DNA from 4 places in the Rhizobium sp. NLR10b genome. Region 2 is predicted to be linked to each of the others. Evidence: predicted binding sites of a transcription regulator. Region 2 holds the regulator's gene; each other region holds the start of a gene.
What was found. The regulator PhoB, encoded in region 2, activates phosphate uptake and scavenging genes when phosphate is short. The targets are predictions, from matches to a motif close to TGTCATNNANCTGTCAT.

Region 1 (2,199 bases), on a different contig from region 2:
TGGAAGCGATCGACGCGCCCGCCGGCACGATGGATGTCGTTCTCGGCTCCGGCTGGCCGGGCGTCATGCTGCACGAGGCGGTCGGCCACGGGCTGGAAGGGGATTTCAACCGCAAGAAGACCTCGGCCTTTTCAGGGCTTCTCGGCCAGATCGTTGCCGCGCCCGGCGTCACCGTCGTCGACGACGGCACGATCGACAACCGCCGCGGCTCGATCACCATCGACGACGAGGGTACACCGTCGGGCTACAACGTGCTGATCGAGAACGGCAAGCTCGTCGGCTATATGCAGGACCGGCAGAACGCCCGGCTGATGGGCATGGCGCCCACCGGCAACGGCCGCCGCCAGGGCTATGCCCACGTGCCGATGCCGCGCATGACCAACACCTATATGCTCGGCGGCGACAAGACTCCGGAAGAAATCATCGCCTCGGTGAAGAAGGGCGTCTATGCCGTCTCCTTTGGCGGCGGCCAGGTCGACATCACCTCCGGCAAATTCGTCTTCGGTTGCACCGAGGCCTATCTGATCGAAAACGGCAAGATCGGCGCGCCGATCAAGGGGGCGATGCTGATCGGCAACGGCCCGGATGCGATGAAGCGGGTGTCGATGATCGGCAACGACATGAAGCTCGATACCGGCATCGGCAATTGCGGCAAGGCCGGCCAATGGGTTCCGGTCGGCGTCGGCCAGCCGCATCTGCGCATGGATCAGGTCACCGTCGGCGGCACCCAGGCCTGAGGCGGGAGGATCTGATGGGAGAGATCGAAATCAGAGCCTTTGCCGAAGGCGATGCCGATGACGTGCTGTCGGTGATCCTGCCGATCCAGCGCGAGGAGTTCGGCATCGATATCACTGCCGATGCGCAGCCCGATCTCCGGGTCATCCCGGATTTCTACCAGTCCGGCAAAGGTCAGTTCTGGGTCGCCGTCAAGGACGGCGCCATCGTCGGCACCCTTGGGCTGAAGGACATCGGCAACAATCAGGCGGCGCTGCGCAAGATGTTCGTCGCCGCCGAGGTGCGCGGCCGCGAGCACGGCGTGGCGGCGCGGCTTCTCGAGCGCCTGTTTGACCACGCCAGAGATGCCGGCCTCACCGACATCTTCCTCGGCACGACGGACAAGTTCGTCGCCGCCCAGCGCTTCTACGAAAAGAACGGCTTTACCGAAATTGCCAAGAGCGCCCTGCCCCGCTCCTTCCCGCTGATGGCGGTGGACAGCAAGTTTTACCGGTACAAGGTCGGCTGACCGCCGATGGCGGAAAGGGTTCAGCTGCCGGCAACGGCCATGTCCCTGCCGCGGCACAACTGTCATAAATCTGTCACAAACCGAAATTCGGCCCTATCTCTTCAACGGGATAGGGTTTAGGACGGCTCGTCGTTCATAGCGCAGACCAGGATTGCGAGGTGTTCATGCTGGGTTGGTTTCGAAAGTTGATGCCGCGCGAAGACCGGTTCTTCGTCCTTTTCGAACAACATTCCAGAACGATCGTCGACGCCGCACAGGCTCTGGACAGGTTGCTGTCGGGAATAGAGATCGAGCATCAATGCGAAACGATCGTGCGGTTGGAAGATCAGGCCGACGATATAACGCGCGAAGTCATGCTGGCCGTCCGGCGGAGTTTCATCACACCTTTCGATCGTGGCGACATCAAGGATCTCATCCAATCCATGGATGATGCGATCGACATGATGCACAAAACCGTCAAAACCATCCGGCTCTTCGAGCAGACCAGCTTCGATCCACGGATGCAGGAAATGGGCAAGACCGTTGTGGAAGCTGCCAATCTCATTGCCGAGGCCATTCCCTTGCTTGATCGCATCAGCGCCAATGCGCCGCGGCTTTCTGCCATCGTCGAGCAGGTCACGCAGGTGGAAGGGCGCTCCGACGAGTTGCACGAGCAGGGGCTCAAGGATCTGTTTCGCCGGCACGGCGCCGGCAATGCGATGGCCTATATGATCGGCAGCGAGATCTACGGCGAGCTGGAGAAGGTGGTCGACCGTTTCGAGGACGTCGCCAACGAGATCAGCGGCATCGTGATCGAGAATGTCTGATGGAAGCCGCCCTCGCTCTTCCGCTTCTTGTCGGCCTGATCGGCGTCGCACTGCTGTTCGATTTTCTCAATGGCCTGCATGATGCGGCCAACTCGATCGCGACAATCGTCTCGACACGGGTCCTGAGGCCGCAATATGCGGTCTTCTGGG
Region 2 (2,199 bases):
TGCTGAAGGAAGAGATCGAGATCGATACAGTCGAGGAAATGGAATATGTGCCGAAGGGCAACGTGGTGGTGCCGATTTCCCGCCGCCTCGGCCTGACGGAGCTCACCGAACGCACCTGCAAGTGGCCGGTCGGCGATCCGCTCAAGGAAGATTTCCATTTCTGCGGCTGCGAATCCCCGGACAATTCGCCCTATTGCAGCTATCATCAGAAGCTTGCCTATCAGCCGATCAACGAACGCCGCCGGGCGGCGGCGCGGGTCAGCTGAGCGGACCGGTATAGCCAGACATAAAAAACGGGCCGCCGTTTCTTATTCGAGTGGGAAGTGACCTTTGCGTTTAGCAACCCCCACACTCCGTCATGCCAGGGCTTGACGGAGGAGAGGTGGCGCCGGGACAAGTCGGCTTTGCAGGCGCGATGGAAAGGTGGTGCCGAGACGCATAAGCCTCGCCGGCGCAACGACGCTGGCTCCGCAGCGGCGACGATGGACGACAAGGCGGGCCTCACAAGCCGTACTGCCGTGCGTTTGGCGGGAACGCCAACCCCACACTCCCTCAGCCTTCAGGCCTCCATCGAATAACCGGCGCCGCGGACGGTGCGGATGACGTCCTGCATGTTGGAGAAATTCAGCGCCTTGCGCAGGCGGCCGACATGGACGTCGACGGTGCGTTCGTCGACATAGATGTCGTGGCCCCAGACGCCGTCCAGCAGCTGCGAACGGGAAAAGACCCGGCCCGGCGACGACATCAGGAATTCCAGCAGCCGGAATTCGGTCGGGCCGAGGCGGACTTCGCGGCTCTTGCGGTGGACACGATGGGTTTCGCGGTCGAGCTCGATATCGCCGCATTTCAGCACCGAGGACAGCACCTCGGGACGGGCCCGACGCAGCATCGCCTTGACGCGGGCGACGAGCTCGGGGGTCGAGAAGGGCTTGACGACGTAATCGTCGGCGCCGGTGGACAGTCCGCGCACACGCTCGCTCTCCTCGCCGCGCGCCGTCAGCATGATGATCGGCAGCCGCTCGGTTTCCGGCCGCATGCGCAGGCGCCGGCAGAGTTCGATGCCGGAGACGCCGGGCAGCATCCAGTCGAGGATGAGAAGGTCGGGCGTGCGCTCCTGAAGCCTGATCTCGGCCTCGTCGCCGCGCAGGATGGTATCGACCTCAAAGCCTTCCGCCTCAAGATTATAGCGAAGAAGCACGCTCAGCGCTTCCTCGTCTTCAACAACTGCGACTCTCGGGATCATGCGTGTCCGTCTCCTCGCGCACAAGCGTTAAACCGGGACGATTTAAGCAGGCGTCCTGCGCAAATACAGAAATTGGCTGCGACCTCTTTGCGCGCCCCGAACGGGCGCGCACGCAAGTGACTGGTCCGGGCGGCTGGCCCGGGCGGCTCGTTCGGAACAATTATTCCGTCGCGGCGCCGACGGTGTTGGCACTGTCATCCTTCGGACGATCGCCTTCCGGCTGGGCGCCCGTCGCCATGTAGTAAATCGTCTCGGCGATGTTGGTGGCATGGTCGCCGATGCGCTCGATGTTCTTGGCGCAAAAGAGCAGATGCGTGCAGCTCGTGATGTTGCGCGGATCTTCCATCATGTAGGTCAAGAGCTCGCGGAACAGCGAGGTGTACATCGCGTCGATCTCGTTGTCGCGTTCGCGGATGGCGGTCGCCTTGTCGGCGGCGCGTGTCGTATAGACGTCGAGCACTTCCTTGAGCTGGACGAGCGCCAGCTCGGAGAGGTGCTCGAGGCCGCGGGCGAGCTTGCGCGGCACGCCTGTGCTCTGCACGGCGATGACGCGCTTGGCGGTGTTCTTGCCGAGGTCGCCGACGCGTTCGAGATCGGCGGCGATGCGGATCGAACCCATGATCTCGCGCAGGTCCGAGGCCATCGGCTGACGGCGGGCGATGGTGACGATCGCCTTGTCGCCAATCTCGCGTTCGGTGTGATCGAGGATCACATCGTCGGAAATGACCTTTTGCGCCAGCGCCGTATCGCCGTTGACCAGCGCCCGGACGGATTCCGCGACCATCTGTTCGGCCAGGCCGCCCATTTCGGAAATCCGCCTGGAGAGGAACTTCAGATCATCATCATAGGCGGAATAAATATGTGTCGATGCCATGGGGCTTTGTCCTCGAATAACGGAAAGCTTCGTGTCGCCGGGATCAGCCGAAGCGACCCATGATGTAATCCTGGGTGCGTGG
Region 3 (2,199 bases), on a different contig from region 2:
CCGAACTGACGGTAGGCCTGTTCGTTGATGTTGCCGAGGGATTCGCCGTGGCGAACGAGAAAGAGACGCATCGGCCATCCCCGCTTCATCGGATATGGAATCGTCGTCATCATGAACGCGCTCGATTGGCAGGGCAATATCGTCGGTCGGAAAAGGGGGCGAGCGTCTGGTCGCCGCTTGCCCCAATCCGCTTGGCCCGTCGATCTTGTTCACTCGGTTCCAAAATCAAGGAGCGAGGGAGGGTCTTCCGCGCTATCAGCGGCCCTGGAAGATCTTGACGAGCTTTGGCGTAAACCGGTGAGCCTTGATGTCGAGCAGATCCTGATACGTGGCCCGACCGGAGATCGCGGCCGCCAGATATCGCTGGCAGGCGACCCTCGGAGCGTCCTTGTCAGAGACGTTTGTCACGATCCCGGCGGTGCGACGCGCATTTGCATCGAAATCCTTTGCGCACACTTTGACGAACTCATTTCTCGCTCTGGTGCTGCCTTGCAGCAACGTGACGGTCGCATCATAATCCTGCTGCGTCGGTGCACAGCCTGCAAGTATTGCAATAGAAATCATTATCGTCGCGGTGCGGACATGCATCATCAACCCCCAAGGATACGCCAAATCGGCACCTGCTGTTAATTTGATTCTCGGCATGCGGGAAAGATCTAGAACCTCGCGGCACGAAATTATGGTGATCGGATTTCCGATTTCGGTTTTGCGACCTTCGTGACCGACGGGATCGGCGTTTACCATCCAGACGGTATGGGTCGGTCTGCAGGGCTTTTCCCCAGCTTGTCATCTTCCTGAAACACGAGTCTGGTTTTGGAGGGCTAGATGAAAGATGGGGCACGAGCACTGTTCGTGACAAACATGATGGAACCCAGACATTTCCGCACGCTCTTCATTTCCGATATTCATCTCGGCTCGAAGGCCGCGAAGGCTGATTTCCTGCTCGATTTCCTGCGCTACCACGAGGCAGACACCATCGTGCTCGTCGGCGATATCGTCGACGGCTGGCGTCTGAAACGCAGCTGGTACTGGCCGCAGGTCTGCAACGACGTCGTCCAGAAGCTGTTGCGCAAGGCGCGCAAGGGCACGCGCGTCGTTTATATCCCAGGCAATCACGACGAATTTCTGCGCGACTTCCCGGGCATGCATTTCGGCGGCATCGAGGTCGTCGAGCGTATGATGTATGACGGCGCGGACGGCAAGAGATACCTGATCCTGCACGGCGACGAGTTCGATGTCGTCGTCCGCAACGCCCGCCTGCTCGCCTATCTCGGCGACTGGGCCTATGATACGGCGATCCGCATCAACATCCTGCTCGCGGCCGTACGCCGCCGCCTCGGCATGCCTTATTGGTCGTTCTCCGCCTGGGCGAAGCTGCAGGTCAAGCACGCGGTCAATTTCATCGGCGAGTTCGAGCGCGTCGTCGCCGAAGAGGCCCGCAAGAGCGGCGCCGACGGCGTGATCTGCGGCCACATCCACCACGCCATGATCCAGGATATGGACGGCATTCGCTACATCAACACGGGTGACTGGGTGGAAAGCTGCACGGCGGTTGCCGAACATGCCGACGGCACCTTCGAACTGATCACCTGGCGGGCGCTTGCCACCGCCGTACCGGCGCTTACCGCCATCGAGAGTACCGAAGAGGCGGAACTCGCCCCGCAGGCGGCGTGATTTTACGGCCGTCGCTGTCGCGGCGGCTCGCCGGCAATTTAGCCGTTACCGCGAGGTAACAGGCCATATTTATTTTCTAAAACGTTTCCGGACTGCTATTTCTCGCAATAGTCGCCCCCCGGGTGGTGTGTTAGGAAAACATCCAGTTTCCTTCAGGTCCACAGATGATTCCCGCTCAACATTCCACGGGTGAGGGAGCGCCGCCGCGCTTCCGGCTGCTCAGTGCGCTGTCTTATTGCGCGCCGCTGCTCGTCAATGGCGTCGTGCTGCCATTCTTCCCGGTATGGCTGGAAACCCATAGTTTCAGCGACCATGAAATCGGCATTATCCTCGCCATACCGATGGTGGTTCGAGTCTTGGTGGCGCCTGTCGTCGCCATGATCGCCGACCGCATGAAGGAGCGCGCCACCGTGCTGCTCTGGTCGGGGAGCCTGTCGCTGCTGACGGCGATCGCGCTTTACTGGTCGACCAGCTTCTGGCCGGTGACAATCGTCTTCGCGCTGCAGGGCGCCAGCTTTGCGCCCT
Region 4 (2,199 bases), on a different contig from region 2:
CACTCCAACGCTCCGGCAGGCCGTTGCCGGCCAGGAAGACGTGCCCGCATTCCAGCCGGCCATCGGTCTGGCAATAAAAATGATCGCCAAAGGCGGTGGAATAGGGCATATCGCCGTCGCGCCATTCGAGCGGCTGCGGCGCGCCCGCGCCAATCTTATCGGGGTTCACGTCTTTCATGGAAAAAGCCGATAGTCCTCAGCAAGCGCCCGGTCAATCTTCTTGCGATTTGCTGATCGTCGGCGGTGGCATCATGGGTCTCTGGGCTGCCGTCCATGCCGAACGCCGCGGCATGAGCACCCTCCTCGCCGACGCCGGCAGCTTGGGCGGAGGCGCGAGCGGCGGCCTGCTCGGCGCGCTGATGCCGCATATGCCGGACCAGTGGTCGGAGAAAAAGCAGTTCCAGTTCGACGCGTTGGTCTCGCTTGAAACCGAAATTGCCACGCTTGAGGCCGAAATCGGGCTTTCGGCTGGCTACAACAGGTCTGGGCGGCTGATCCCGCTGCCGAAGCCGCATCTCAAGCGCATCGCCCGCGGCCATTCCGGGGACGCCGAACGCCATTGGCGGGCAGGCGAACGCCACTTCCACTGGCATGTGCTCGACAGGGCGCCAGTCGGTGGTTGGCCCGACGCATCTGCCGGCGAAAGTGGCTTCGTGCATGATACGCTCGCCGCCCGTGTTGCGCCCCGCTCATTGATCTCAGCGCTCATCGCCTTGCTGCGGCGGGCAAAACACGTGCGTATCATGGAGCATGCGGCCGTTGCCGCCCTCGATCCCGATCGTGGCACCGCGGAAATTGGCGGCGAAACCATTGCCTTCAGCCGCTGCATCCTGGCTGCCGGCCATCAGTCCTTTCCGTTGCTGCAGGAGCTGACGCCGGGGGCGAAAAGGCCGCTCGGCCAGCCAGTGAAGGGGCAGGCGGCGCTGTTGAGGGCCGATGTCGACCCGGCGCTGCCGACGATCTTCCTCGATGGGCTCTACTTGGTGGCGCACGAAGGCGGGTATGCGGCAATCGGCAGCACCAGCGAGAACCGCTTTGACGATCCCGGCTCGACCGACGCGCAACTCGACGCGCTGATCGAGGCGGCGCGGGCGATCGCGCCGGCGCTCCGCAACGCCCCTGTCATCGAGCGCTGGGCAGGGCTTCGCCCGAAGGCCATCGACCGCGATCCGATGATCGGCCGCCATCCCGTCCATCCCCGATTGATCGCACTGACCGGCGGTTTCAAGGTCAGCTTCGGACTGGCGCATCGGCTGGCGGAAGCTGCGATTTGTATCGCCGGCGATACAGATTGTGAATTTTCGCTGCCGGAAAGCTTCGCGATATCAAGCCATATTGCTGTCGCTTCACGTTAAACGTGAATTAGATACAGCTGCGTTTCGTTATTCTGTCATGCAAATCACCTATCTGCTTGCGCATCGGCAGCGCCGGATCTTGCCGGCGCTCACTTCCTTGATGGAGGAAATTGCATGCGCTATGCCATTTGCTTCACGCCTCCGGCGAGCGACCCCCTGTCGCTCGTGGCCGCCAATTGGCTAGGCCGAAACGTGTTTTCGGGCGATATGGTGGAGCCTCCGGCCGTCCGCGGCCTCGGCATTCACGAGATCGCCTTTTATACCGCCGTGCCGCGACGCTATGGTTTTCACGGTGTTTTGAAGGCGCCTTTTCACCTGTCCGCCGGCACGTCGGAATCGCAACTCCTGCGCGATCTCATGCGTTTTGCCGGGACCTATGCCCCTTTCCAGATTCCCCGTCTGGAGATCGCCCGGCTCGGCAGTTTTTACAGCCTGATGCCGAGCGCTCCCTGTGAGCCGATCCAGTATCTGGCTTCGGCGATCGTCCAGGAGTTTGATCGTTTCCGGGCGCCGCTGAGTGAAGCCGACATCGAGCGAAGTGATCCCGACGGGTTGTCGGCGGCGCAATTTGCCAATCTGCATCGTTGGGGCAATCCCTATGTGATGGAGGAGTTCCGCTTCCATATGCCGGTGACGGGCCCCATCAATGCGATCGACATGCCCCGCATCGAGCCGGTGCTGCGAACGATCTTCGAGCCCGTCTTGAGGGAGCCGGTGATGGTTTCGAATGTGGCTTTGATGATCGAGGAAGGCACCGGCGGCCCCTTCCGCGTTCACTCGCTCCACCCGATGGGCAAGGTCAGCGCGCGCAGGATCGCCCGAGCCGATATCAAGCTAAGCCATT

Region 1: HJB91_RS07790 (DUF47 family protein) is a predicted target of PhoB. The motif match lies at 1,304-1,320, and genes of this name have one in related genera.
Region 3: HJB91_RS20420 (UDP-2,3-diacylglucosamine diphosphatase) is a predicted target of PhoB. The motif match lies at 785-801, and genes of this name have one in related genera.
Region 4: HJB91_RS17705 (DUF1045 domain-containing protein) is a predicted target of PhoB. The motif match lies at 1,378-1,394, and genes of this name have one in related genera.

Annotation. Positions count from the first base shown of each region.
Region 1 is NZ_JABDWV010000004.1:139,798-141,996, forward strand. It holds gene tldD (metalloprotease TldD) at 1-737, shown strand, start outside; gene HJB91_RS07785 (GNAT family N-acetyltransferase) at 752-1,243, shown strand; gene HJB91_RS07790 (DUF47 family protein) at 1,408-2,049, shown strand; gene HJB91_RS07795 (inorganic phosphate transporter) at 2,049-2,199, shown strand, end outside.
Region 2 is NZ_JABDWV010000003.1:264,982-267,180, reverse strand. It holds gene HJB91_RS06205 (GcrA family cell cycle regulator) at 1-266, shown strand, start outside; gene phoB (phosphate regulon transcriptional regulator PhoB) at 560-1,243, opposite strand; gene phoU (phosphate signaling complex protein PhoU) at 1,404-2,117, opposite strand; gene pstB (phosphate ABC transporter ATP-binding protein PstB) at 2,161-2,199, opposite strand, start outside.
Region 3 is NZ_JABDWV010000012.1:131,886-134,084, reverse strand. It holds gene HJB91_RS20430 (histidine phosphatase family protein) at 1-71, opposite strand, end outside; gene HJB91_RS20425 (hypothetical protein) at 256-744, opposite strand; gene HJB91_RS20420 (UDP-2,3-diacylglucosamine diphosphatase) at 862-1,674, shown strand; gene HJB91_RS20415 (MFS transporter) at 1,839-2,199, shown strand, end outside.
Region 4 is NZ_JABDWV010000010.1:51,957-54,155, forward strand. It holds gene mnmD (tRNA (5-methylaminomethyl-2-thiouridine)(34)-methyltransferase MnmD) at 1-178, opposite strand, end outside; gene HJB91_RS17700 (FAD-binding oxidoreductase) at 177-1,355, shown strand; gene HJB91_RS17705 (DUF1045 domain-containing protein) at 1,470-2,199, shown strand, end outside.